2 regions of the Telluria mixta genome follow, and region 1 is predicted to be linked to the other one. Evidence: predicted binding sites of a transcription regulator. Region 1 holds the regulator's gene; the other holds the start of a gene.
The links. Region 1 encodes LexA, which represses DNA repair genes until DNA is damaged. Its sites were predicted from a motif close to ACTGTATNNNNATACAGT; they were not measured.
Positions count from the first base shown of each region.

Region 2: the regulator LexA is predicted to act here: its motif matches at 2,842-2,859, upstream of P0M04_RS12575 (DNA topoisomerase IV subunit B).

Region 1 is NZ_CP119520.1:3,759,973-3,765,396, reverse strand. Features, by position in the region: gene P0M04_RS16745 (replicative DNA helicase) at 1-293, opposite strand, end outside; gene rplI (50S ribosomal protein L9) at 404-856, opposite strand; gene rpsR (30S ribosomal protein S18) at 902-1,192, opposite strand; gene priB (primosomal replication protein N) at 1,235-1,525, opposite strand; gene rpsF (30S ribosomal protein S6) at 1,553-1,936, opposite strand; gene lexA (transcriptional repressor LexA) at 2,222-2,887, shown strand; gene P0M04_RS16715 (class I SAM-dependent rRNA methyltransferase) at 2,943-3,578, opposite strand; gene P0M04_RS16710 (tetratricopeptide repeat protein) at 3,653-4,453, opposite strand; gene P0M04_RS16705 (cystathionine gamma-synthase family protein) at 4,519-5,424, opposite strand, start outside.
Region 2 is NZ_CP119520.1:2,810,068-2,815,491, reverse strand. Features, by position in the region: gene P0M04_RS12600 (ArsR/SmtB family transcription factor) at 1-117, shown strand, start outside; gene P0M04_RS12595 (hypothetical protein) at 118-465, opposite strand; gene P0M04_RS12590 (LysE family translocator) at 547-1,161, opposite strand; gene P0M04_RS12585 (Lrp/AsnC family transcriptional regulator) at 1,243-1,695, shown strand; gene P0M04_RS12580 (gamma-glutamyl-gamma-aminobutyrate hydrolase family protein) at 1,696-2,673, opposite strand; gene P0M04_RS12575 (DNA topoisomerase IV subunit B) at 2,969-4,969, shown strand; gene parC (DNA topoisomerase IV subunit A) at 5,085-5,424, shown strand, end outside.

The DNA of each region.
Region 1 (5,424 bases):
GCCATCGCATTCAGGTACTGCAGGCCGCCGACGTCCTCGGCCTTGCCGAGCTGGACGAGCGCCTCGTACACGGTGATCACGTCGGCAGGCTTGCCGGCATTGATCAGGCGAACCATCTGTTCGAAGATGATCCGGTGGTCGTAGCGATAAAAATCCTCCGCATGCATGAAGTCGGCAATGCGGTCCCACGCCGCGTTATCGCGCAGCAGGCCGCCGATGACGGACTGTTCTGCTTCGATGGAATGCGGAGGGATGCGGAGCGACTCGATCTGCGGGTCTGCTGGGGTGTTCATGGCCGGCATTATACCCGTTCCCGATCAGGCGCTGAAATCATTGGTGAGTTTCCAAAAACAAAAAAGCCGGGGCAACCCCGGCTTTTCTCATTCTGACAACAGAATGTATCTTAGGCGGCTTCGCCCACGACAGCGATGGTGATTTCCACCACGACGTCGGTGTGCAGAGCGACCGACACCGGGTGCTCGCCGGTGGTCTTCAGCGGACCGGTCGGCATGCGCACTTGTGCCTTTTCGACGGCGAAACCTTGCTTGGTCAGGGCTTCGGCGATGTCGAAGTTGGTCACGGAACCGAACAGACGGCCGTCGACGCCGGCTTTCTGGGCGATGGTGACGGTCATGCCGTTCAGCTTGTCGCCCTGGCCTTGAGCGGCAGCCAGTTTCTCGGCAGCTGCTTTTTCCAGTTCGGCGCGCTTGACTTCGAACTCGGCCACGGCAGCCTGCGTTGCGCGGCGGGCCATTTTTTGCGGGATCAGGAAGTTACGAGCGTAACCATCTTTGACCTTGACGACGTCGCCCAGGTTGCCGACGTTGACGACTTTTTCCAGCAGGATAACTTGCATTTTATTCTCCAGTAATCTGACTATGCTTGCGGTCGCGACCGACGATTAAGCGTTGTGCAGGTCGGTGTACGGCAGCAGAGCCAGGTAACGGGCGCGCTTGATGGCGGTGTCCACTTGACGCTGGTAGTGAGCCTTGGTGCCGGTCAGGCGTGCCGGCATGATCTTGCCGTTTTCCTGGACGAAATCCTTCAGGGTGTCGACGTCTTTGTAGTCAACCTGTTCCACGCCTGCAGCGGTGAAGCGGCAGAATTTCTTGCGCTTGAACAGCGGGTTCTGCTGTTTACGCTTCTCTTTGAGCTTAGCTTTGTTTTTGTCGAACTTTTTACCGAATGCCATTTTGAGGCTCCTGTATCTATCTATAAACGTGCCCGCAAACTTTTATGCGGCACTGAAATCAATGATGTGAAACACCAGGCTTTTGCTGTGACGGCTTTTCCTGGCCAAGAATCCGGTGAAGCGGTACATCGCGCCCAACTCGGCATTGGCAAATCGTCCCGAAATCTCGCCCGCGGCAACCGCGGGAATCTCGAATTCGACCTGCCTGTCCAGCCTCGCTTCCGTCTGCGTCGATCCGTGTTGCAGGATGCCGCCCACGATGGGGATGCCGGCCGGGGTGTAGCGCAGGACGTCGCGTTCCAGAATGCTTGCGACCAGGGACAGCTTGTTCACTTACAGCCTGATGCTCCCGCGAGAGATTTAGGCTGCTGCGGCCGGAGCGGCGGCCTGCTCGGCGCGGTGGCTCTTGGCTGCGTCTTCGCGCTGGACCGACTTCATCATCGGCGACGGTGCGGTTTCAGCTTTCTTCATCTTCACGGTCAGGTGACGCAGCACGGCATCATTGAATTTGAATGCGGTTTCCAGCTCGACCAGGGTCTCGTTGTCGCACTCGATGTTCAGGCAGATGTAGTGTGCCTTCGGCAGCTTCTGGATCTGGTAAGCCATTTGACGACGGCCCCAATCTTCGACGCGGTGGATGTTGCCGCCGCGCGAGGTGACCGTGGTCTTGTAGCGTTCGATCATCGCCGGGACCTGCTCGCTCTGGTCCGGGTGGACGATAAACACGATTTCATAATGACGCATGAAACACTCCTTAAGGACGTTTAAACAAATGCCCACCTCGGCGTCAAGACGAGTGTGGGAAGGGAAAGCCCAACATTATAACAGCAAAACCGTCAAGTGCTCAATGGGGCAGCGGCACGCAGTGCGTGGCGCTGCGAAAAACGTTGGACGTGCGCTGCGTACCGCACCGCAAAAGGTTGTAGACGTGCACTGCGTACCGCACCGCAAAAAAACTTTGAAATCCCCTTGCGCGCGGCGCAATACTGTACAAAAATACAGTCTGACCCCGTACCAACGAAGACAAACATGCTTAAGCTCACCGCACGGCAAGAACAGATCCTCAACCTGATCAAGGAAGCCATCGACAACACGGGCTTCCCGCCGACCCGCGCCGAAATCGCCCAGGAGCTTGGCTTCCGCTCGGCCAACGCCGCCGAGGAACACCTGCAGGCCCTTGCGCGTAAAGGCGCGATCGAAATTTCCCCGGGTACCTCGCGCGGTATCCGCCTCGTCGGCCAGTCCGTCGAATCCAAGGCTGCCGCTGCTGCCGCGGTGCCTGCCTTCGTACCGCCGATTCCGCCGAACCTGATGTCGCTGCCGCTCGTCGGCCGCGTCGCCGCGGGCTCGCCCATCCTCGCCCAGGAACACGTCGAAGCGACCTATTCCGTCGACCCGGCCATGTTCTCGAGCAAGCCCGACTTCCTGCTGAAGGTCAGGGGCTGGTCGATGCGCGACGCCGGCATCTGCGATGGCGACTTCCTCGCCGTCAAGAAGGTCGACAGCGCGAAGAACGGCCAGATCGTCGTGGCCCGCATCGGCGACGAAGTGACGGTCAAGCGCTACCGCAAGACCGGTACCACGATCGAACTGCTGCCGGAAAACCCGGACTTTTCCGTGATCACCGTCGATCCGCAGGCCGACGAGTTCGCACTGGAAGGCCTGGCGGTCGGACTGCTGCGGTCCTGGCACTAAGCTTCCACCTGCACACAGGCCCGCGTCATGCGGGCCTTGTCGTTTTATCCTTCGCTCAGCGCGGATAGACGAAACCGGTACGGATATCGGTCGGCAGCAGCCGGCTGCCGTCACGTACCATCAGGCGCTGCGGCGGCTCGTCGCCGGCCAGGGCACGCCAGATGACAGGTAGCCCCTCCCCTTTGCGCAACAGCTCGTCGCTACGTTCGAATACGTTGGGGCAACCTGTGGCCGCGAGCAGCGCCTGCACGATGGTCACCTTCCACGCGTCGACACCGGCAGCATTGAACTGGCACACCAGGTAACCGGCGGTCCCGCCATAGCTGTGCACCATGAGCCCGGGCAGACCGTCTTTTTCGCCGTCGATCACCAGCACCAGGGCTTGCGGATCGGCGCCACGCACGGCAACGGCGCGCCGCGCGACCGCAGCCTGCACGCGACGCTTCATCATGGCGTGATCGACCGGTTCGTCCTCGCGCAGGGTCCAGACGCGGGCCGCGATCTGCGACTTCGCGTTGTAGGCCGCGCGCGCCAGAAACTGGCGTGCCGACGACTGCACGATCGCCGTGACACCGGGCTTGCCGCGCTCCTGGGGCCGCCCCTCGACCTTCTCGATGGCGGACAGATAAATCCAGGGGTCGCCGGACAGCAGGCTTTTTTCCTTGCCCTGTTTGATGGTGATGATGAGCATATGCAGACTTCGTTTTCAGGAGCCGAATGATACAGCAAGGCGTTATCGCCTCCGGCGTCTTCCTGCCATCGCCATCACTTGCCGTCGTCGCGCGGCGGTGCGTTCTTGACCATCTCGTTGTGTTCCTTGACGTAGGCCTCGGTACCCGCGCGCCATGCGTCGAAGTCGGCGATGACCAGCCGGCCGGCCACCTTCGTGTCTTCCGCCAGGCGGTCGCCGACCTCCTTCAGGTGCGCGTTCGCCTTCTCCGTCTCGTCCTTCGTCATCAGCTTCGTGATGTCTTCCGGGATCCGTTTCGTGAGCGGCAGCGACGCATTCAGCTGTTTCACCCAGCGGTTATGGCAGGCTTCCCAGTCCTTCATCTTGCCGCTGTAATAGTCGATTTCCTCGTTGACCTTGGACATGGCCGGGAAGCGCGGCGCCGGGCAACGGTAGTCGTTGGTGCGCAGGTCCGAGCCGTCGTATTTCGCGATCCAGTAGTCGAGGTCGGCGCGCCGCGCCTCGCGCTGCTTCATCAGCTCGAGCGACGCGATGGCGACGGCATTGCCCTTCGCGGCCGCCTTCTGGAACCACTGCGCGGCCTTGTCCATGTCGACGCTGCCCGCCTCGCCGTAGAAATACATTTCGCCCAGGTGCTGCTGGGCCATCACGTTGCCGGCGTTCGCCAGCTTCGTGTATTTCGCCAGCGCTTCCGGATACGATTTCTTCGCGAACAATGCGTCCGCTTCCGCCTGCTCGGCGGCCGCGTTGGCGGACGACGGGGCGGCGGCGGCCGGCTTCGCGGCGGCGCCTTTCGCAGGGGATTTGGCGCCGGGCTCGGCGGCGAATGCGACACCGCCGCACAGCAGTGCGGCGCAAAACAGGGCAGTCTTCATGGGGCGTGCAATCTACGGATCGGTGATTGGGAACAGGACGATCATAACCGCAGCGCCCCGCCCGCTCAACCGTTCAGTGCGTCGCCAAAATCGGCGAGCAGGTCGGCCGTATCCTCGATCCCCACCGACACGCGGATCAGCGATTCCGCGATGCCCATGCTGGCGCGGCGCTCCGCGCCCATCTCGAAGAAGATCGTGTGCGCGACCGGGATGACGAGCGTGCGCGTGTCGCCCAGGTTCGACGCCGGAATCGCGACCTTCAGGCGGTTCAGGTAGTCGAAGCAGTCGATCCCCTCTTTCAGCTCGAAGCTGAACAGCGAACCGTAGGCGCGGAACTGTTCGCTTGCCAGCTTGTGCTGCGGATGCGATTCGAGGCCCGGGTAGTAGACGGCGGCCACGCGCTCATCCGCCTCCAGCATGCGCGCCAGCGCCAGCGCGTTCGCGCTGGTGCGCTCCATGCGCAGCGCGAGCGTCTCGGCCCCGACCGCGATGTGGTGCGCCGCTTCCGGTGCCAGCGACGCGCCGAAGTCACGCAGCGATTTGGCGCGCAGTTGCGCCATGCCTTGCGCGGCCGGCGGCTGTTTGCGGAAGTTGTCGGCGATGTTCGGGAACGCGGACCAGTCGAACAGGCCCGTGTCCGTCAGCGCGCCGCCCAGTGCCATGCCGTGGCCGCCGATCGACTTCGTCAGCGAGTTCACGACGAGGCCCGCGCCGACCGCCTTCGGACGGAACAGGTAAGGCGTCGTCATCGTGTTGTCGACGACGTACAGGATGCCGCGCGCACGGCACAGCTCGCCGATGCGAGCCAGGTCCGCGATCTGCGTACGCGGGTTGGCGATCGTCTCGACGAACACGAGGCGCGTGTTCGGCTTCAGTGCCGCTTCGACATTGGCGACATCGGTCGCATCCACGAACGACACCTCGGTGCCCTGCGCGGCCACCGTGTTCCACAGGCTGTTGGTATTCCCGAA
Region 2 (5,424 bases), 950 kb from region 1:
GGGACGGCGCTGCTGGACCGCTTCCAGCAACTGGGCTGGGCGCGCCGCGTGCCGGAGTCGCGCGTGCTCGCGTTCAGCGCGGACGGCGAGGCGGCATTGCGCGCCTGGCTGGACTGATCAAGCCAACGACGGCCGGCCTTGCCCCAGGATCCGCGCCAGCAGCGGGCGCTTGATGGGCGCCGGCAGGCCGCGGTCGACGAGGCCCGCCCATTTCACGCTCAGTTGTTCGCACGTGGCGCGCAGCACCGGATCGGCATCCGGCAGGCGCGCCAGCGCATTCAGGTGACGCTCGATTACCGAGGCCAGTTTCACGCACGGACCGTCGCCGCTCGCGCGGTCGCAGGCATCCGCATTGTTCACCGTGTATTGCGACATCAGGTGCAGCAGCGCCGCCACGAGCAGTTCGTGGCGCGTGGTACGCCGCCCGTTCGGCGCGTTCAGTTCGTCCAGCAGATCGTCTTCCATAAGACCTCCTCGAAGTTTAGATGAGAATGATTCTCGTTTCGATTATGGATCGGGACGATGCTGAACGCAAGCGCAATCTGCTTACTGCCGGACCAGCGCCATGAATCCTGCCGCCACGAGGACCATGCCGCCGGCCGAGCCGTCGATCACCCGACGCCGGGTGTCGCTGAGCCGGCGCCGCCCCACCCGGCCCAGGGCCAGGCACAGCGAGGCGTACACGACCGCGCACCAGAACATGAAGGCCGCCGACAGGACGACCGCCTGCAGGGTCGTGTTCCCGTGCCGGTCCATGAACTGGGGCAGAATGGCGACATACACCATCATTCCTTTCGGATTGAGCAGGGACGTGAGAAAACCCTTGCCGAGCTGGTTCGTCACCTGTCCCTGGGGTACGACGAGCTCGCCGGAGCGCAACGCCGCCCGGATCAGCTTCGAGGCCAGGTAAATCAGATACGTGATACCGACCCAGCGGATCGCCTCGAACAGGACGGGTGACGCCGCCACGACGGCGGCGAGACCGAGCGCGACGAGAAAGGAATGGACGCAGTAGCCGAGCAGCACGCCCGTCGTGGCGCGCAGTCCGGCCGGCGTGCCACCGGACATCGCTTGCGACGCAATGAACAGGATGTCCGGGCCGGGCGTGCACACGAGCGGCAGGACGGTCGCGGAAAACAGCAGGAGGGTATGTGTATTCATGACGACAGCGTACTGCGCCGCGCCAAAAATGTGCTTCCTGACTCTTGTCAAAAAACGCGCATATCAGGCAACATCTCTCGCATGGATGAATATGACCGAAAGATTCTTGCGGAACTACAGAAAGACGGACGACTTTCTCTCACCGACCTGGCAGAACGCATCGGCTTGAGCCTGTCGCCATGCCATCGGCGCGTGCGCGCACTGGAAGACGCGGGGATCATTGCCGACTACCGGGCGACCATCGCGCCGGCGGCCGTCGGACTCAATTTCTCGGCCATCGTGTTCGTCACGCTGCGCGCCACCGACCGGGACAGCGTACGTGCCTTCGAAGAAGGCGTGCCGGGTGTTCCCGAAATCATCCAGGCACAGCGCCTGTTCGGCGACCCGGACTACATCCTGAACGTCATCACGACGGACCTGGCGGCGTACCAGAAACTGTGGGACGACAGCCTGTCGACCTTGCCGAACGTGTTGCGGCTGACGTCGACGCTCGTGATGAAGAGCGTCGTGCAGGGCCGGCCCCTGCCGCTGTGATCAAAGGCGCGTTTCGCGTGCGGCGCGCAGGAATTCATCCAGCACCGGCGTGCAGTCGAGCAGGTCGCCGCCCGTGGCGCGGTGGAATTCCGGATGCCATTGCAGGCCCATCACGAACGGCGCGCGCTGGTAGCGGATCGCCTCGACGACGCCGTCCGGCTCGGACATCGCTTCCACGTGGATGTCGCGCCCGAGGTCCTTGACGGCCTGGTGGTGGATCGAGTTCACGACGGCGCGCTCGTGCTTGGGGAACATCTTGCGCAGCGACGATCCGTGCGGGAAGACGATGGCATGGCGGTGCGCGTCGTAGATGTCGTGCACGTGCGGCTGGGCGCCGGCAACGTTCGTCACGATATCCTGGTGCAAGGTGCCGCCGAATGCGACGTTGATCAGCTGGCAACCGCGGCAGATGCCCAGCACGGGCTTGCCCGCGTCGACGAATTCGTGCAGCAGTTCCAGTTCGTAGACGTCGCGCGCGCGGTCGCCGCTCCATTCGGGCCGCGTCGGCGCTTCGGAATACGTCATCGGCGACACGTCCGCCCCGCCCTGCAGCACGAGACCGTCCAGGTGGCGCGCGTAATGACGCATCGTGATATTGCTGGGGTGGAGTAACCCGTTCGTATTGACGGTCGGGACCATGAACACCAGCACGTCGCGCGACATCACCCATTGCGCGATCGATTCTTCCAGGTATTGCAGGTTCTTGCTGCGCAGGCCTTTCGCGCCCTCTTCCGGGTGGAAGATGCGGGCAGAGACGCCGATGCGCAGCGTGCGGCGCATGAAGTCGCGGTTGAACTTGTCGGCCAGGGCGCGCCAGCGCGAGCGCAACACGCGGCCGGCCAGGTTCAGCGGCGTGTCGTCGGTACGCAGGTAGCGCGACGCATTGCCGCCGGCGCGCCGGTCGGGCACGCGCGGTGGCGGGCCGGCTTCGGCCGGTTCGTTCGGTTCGTCGATGTGCTTGTCATTGTCCAAAGCCATGGTCTCAATATATCCTTGCGACGGTCGCGCACGATTCGTTTTAAAAAAAATATCGTTTTAGTAATGAAATGCCCGCAGCCACCCGTATATGCACAGGATGCCGGGATGCCGCAGACTTGGCAATCCGCGCAACGAACACTTGCAAACTTGCGCTTAACAGGCAAAAATACTGTATTTCCATACAGTTGTTTTGCCGGCGTGCCGCGTCCCGTCCCGTAGAACCCACCGCGTGAAGTCGCTTATTTTCCGCGCGACAAGATAGAATGCGCAGCATTCGAATGATTGAAGATCAAGCATGGCCACCAAGAAACCCGCACCCGATTACAGCGAATCATCCATCCGCGTCCTGAAAGGACTGGAGCCCGTCAAGCAGCGTCCGGGCATGTACACACGCACCGAAAATCCGCTGCACATCATCCAGGAAGTGATCGACAACGCCTCGGACGAGGCGCTGGGCGGCCACTGCAAGAACATCGACGTGACGATGAACGCGGACGGTTCCATCACCGTCGAGGATGACGGCCGCGGCATCCCGGTCGGCCTGCACCCGGAAGAAGGTGTCTCGACCGTCGAGATCGTGTTCACCCGCCTGCACGCCGGCGGCAAGTTCGACAAGGGTTCGGGCGGCGCCTACGCGTTCTCGGGCGGCCTGCACGGCGTGGGCGTGTCCGTCACGAACGCGCTGTCCAAGCGCCTGGAAATCACCGTGTGGCGCAAGGACGACGACGGCAACGGCGTGCACAAACTCGTGTTCGCCGACGGCGACGTCATCGAGCCGCTGACCTCCGAGCCGTTCGAACGGGGCGGCAAGAAGAACGGCACGCGCGTCACCGCCTGGCCGGACGGTAAATATTTCGACTCGCCGAACATCCCGATGAGCGAGCTGCAGCGCCTGCTGCGCTCGAAGGCCGTGCTGCTGCCGGGCGTCACCGTCACGCTGACGAATGCGAAGACGGGCGACACCCAGACCTGGCGCTACGACGAAGGCCTGCGCGGCTACCTGACGGAAGCGCTGGCGCAGACGGCAGGCGGCGGCCAGACCGTGATCCCGCTGTTCGAAGGGGCGCAATACGCCGCCGCGGGCGATGAAGGCTTTGCCGAAGGCGAAGGCGCGGCGTGGGTCGTGGCCTGGACCGAGGAAGGTTCGGTGGTACGCGAATCCTATGTCAACCTGATCCCGACGGTCAGCGGCGGTACGCACGAATCCGGCCTGCGCGACGGCCTGTTCGGCGCCGTGAAGGGCTTCGTCGAGATGCACTCGCTGCTGCCGAAGGGCGTCAAGCTGCTGCCGGAAGACGTGTTCGCGCGCGTCTCGTTCGTGCTGTCGGCAAAAGTCCTGGACCCGCAATTCCAGGGCCAGACGAAGGAACGCCTGAACTCGCGCGACGCGGTGAAACTCGTGTCGGCGTTCACCAAGCCGCCGCTCGAACTGTGGCTGAACCAGCACGTCGAATACGGCCGCAAGCTGGCGGAACTCGTCATCAAGCAGGCGCAGTCGCGTCTCCGTTCGCTGCAAAAGGTCGAGAAGAAGAAGTCGTCCGGCGTGGCCGTTTTGCCGGGCAAGCTGACCGATTGCGAATCGACGGACATCACCCGCAACGAGCTGTTCCTCGTCGAGGGCGATTCGGCGGGCGGTTCCGCGAAGATGGGCCGCGACAAGGAATTCCAGGCGATCCTGCCGCTGCGCGGCAAGGTCCTGAACACGTGGGAGACCGACCGCGACCGCCTGTTCGCGAACAACGAGATCCACGACATCGCGGTGGCGATCGGCGTCGACCCGCACGGCCCGGACGACAACCCGGATATCTCGGGGCTGCGCTACGGGAAGATCTGCATCCTGTCCGATGCGGACGTCGACGGCTCGCACATCCAGGTCCTGCTGCTGACGCTCTTCTTCAAGCACTTCCCCGCTCTTTTCAAGAACGGCCACGTGTGCGTCGCGCGCCCGCCGCTGTACCGCGTGGACGTGCCGGCGCGCGGCAAGAAGCCGATCCAGAAGCTGTACGCGCTGGACGACGGCGAACTGCTCGCCATCGAGGACAAGCTCAAGAAGGAAGGCCTGAAGGAAGGCGTGTGGAGCATCTCCCGCTTCAAGGGCCTGGGCGAGATGAACGCCGAGCAGCTGTGGGAAACGACGATGAACCCGGACACCCGCCGCCTGCTGCCGGTGGCCTTCGGCGACTACGGCCTGGCCGAATCGTCGGCGCGTTTCAACATGCTGATGGGTAAAGGCGAAGCCGCCGCCCGCCGTGCATGGCTGGAAGAGCACGGGAACGAGACGGAAGCGGATATCTGATAAGCAAAAAAATTGGGTCCCCGCCTTCGCAGGGACGACGGTCTTACGGCCAACAAAATTAGCACGTCGTTCCCGCGCAGGCGGGAACCCAAGTTTGCATGAACGAACAAACAAAATGACCCAAGCAAGCCTCTTCGAACAAACCACTCCCCCCGGCGGCGGCGGCGACGACGCCGAGACGCTGACCCTGTCCACCTTCGCGGAACGCGCGTACCTGGACTATGCCGTCTCGGTCGTCAAAGGCCGCGCGCTGCCGGACGTCTCGGACGGCCAGAAGCCCGTCCAGCGCCGCATCCTGTACTCGATGAACGAACTGGGTCTCGGCCCGACCGCGAAGCCGCGCAAGTCCGCGACCGTCGTCGGCGACGTGCTCGGCAAGCTGCACCCGCACGGCGACCAGTCGGTGTACGACGCCCTCGTGCGCATGGCCCAGGACTTTTCGCTGCGCTACCCGC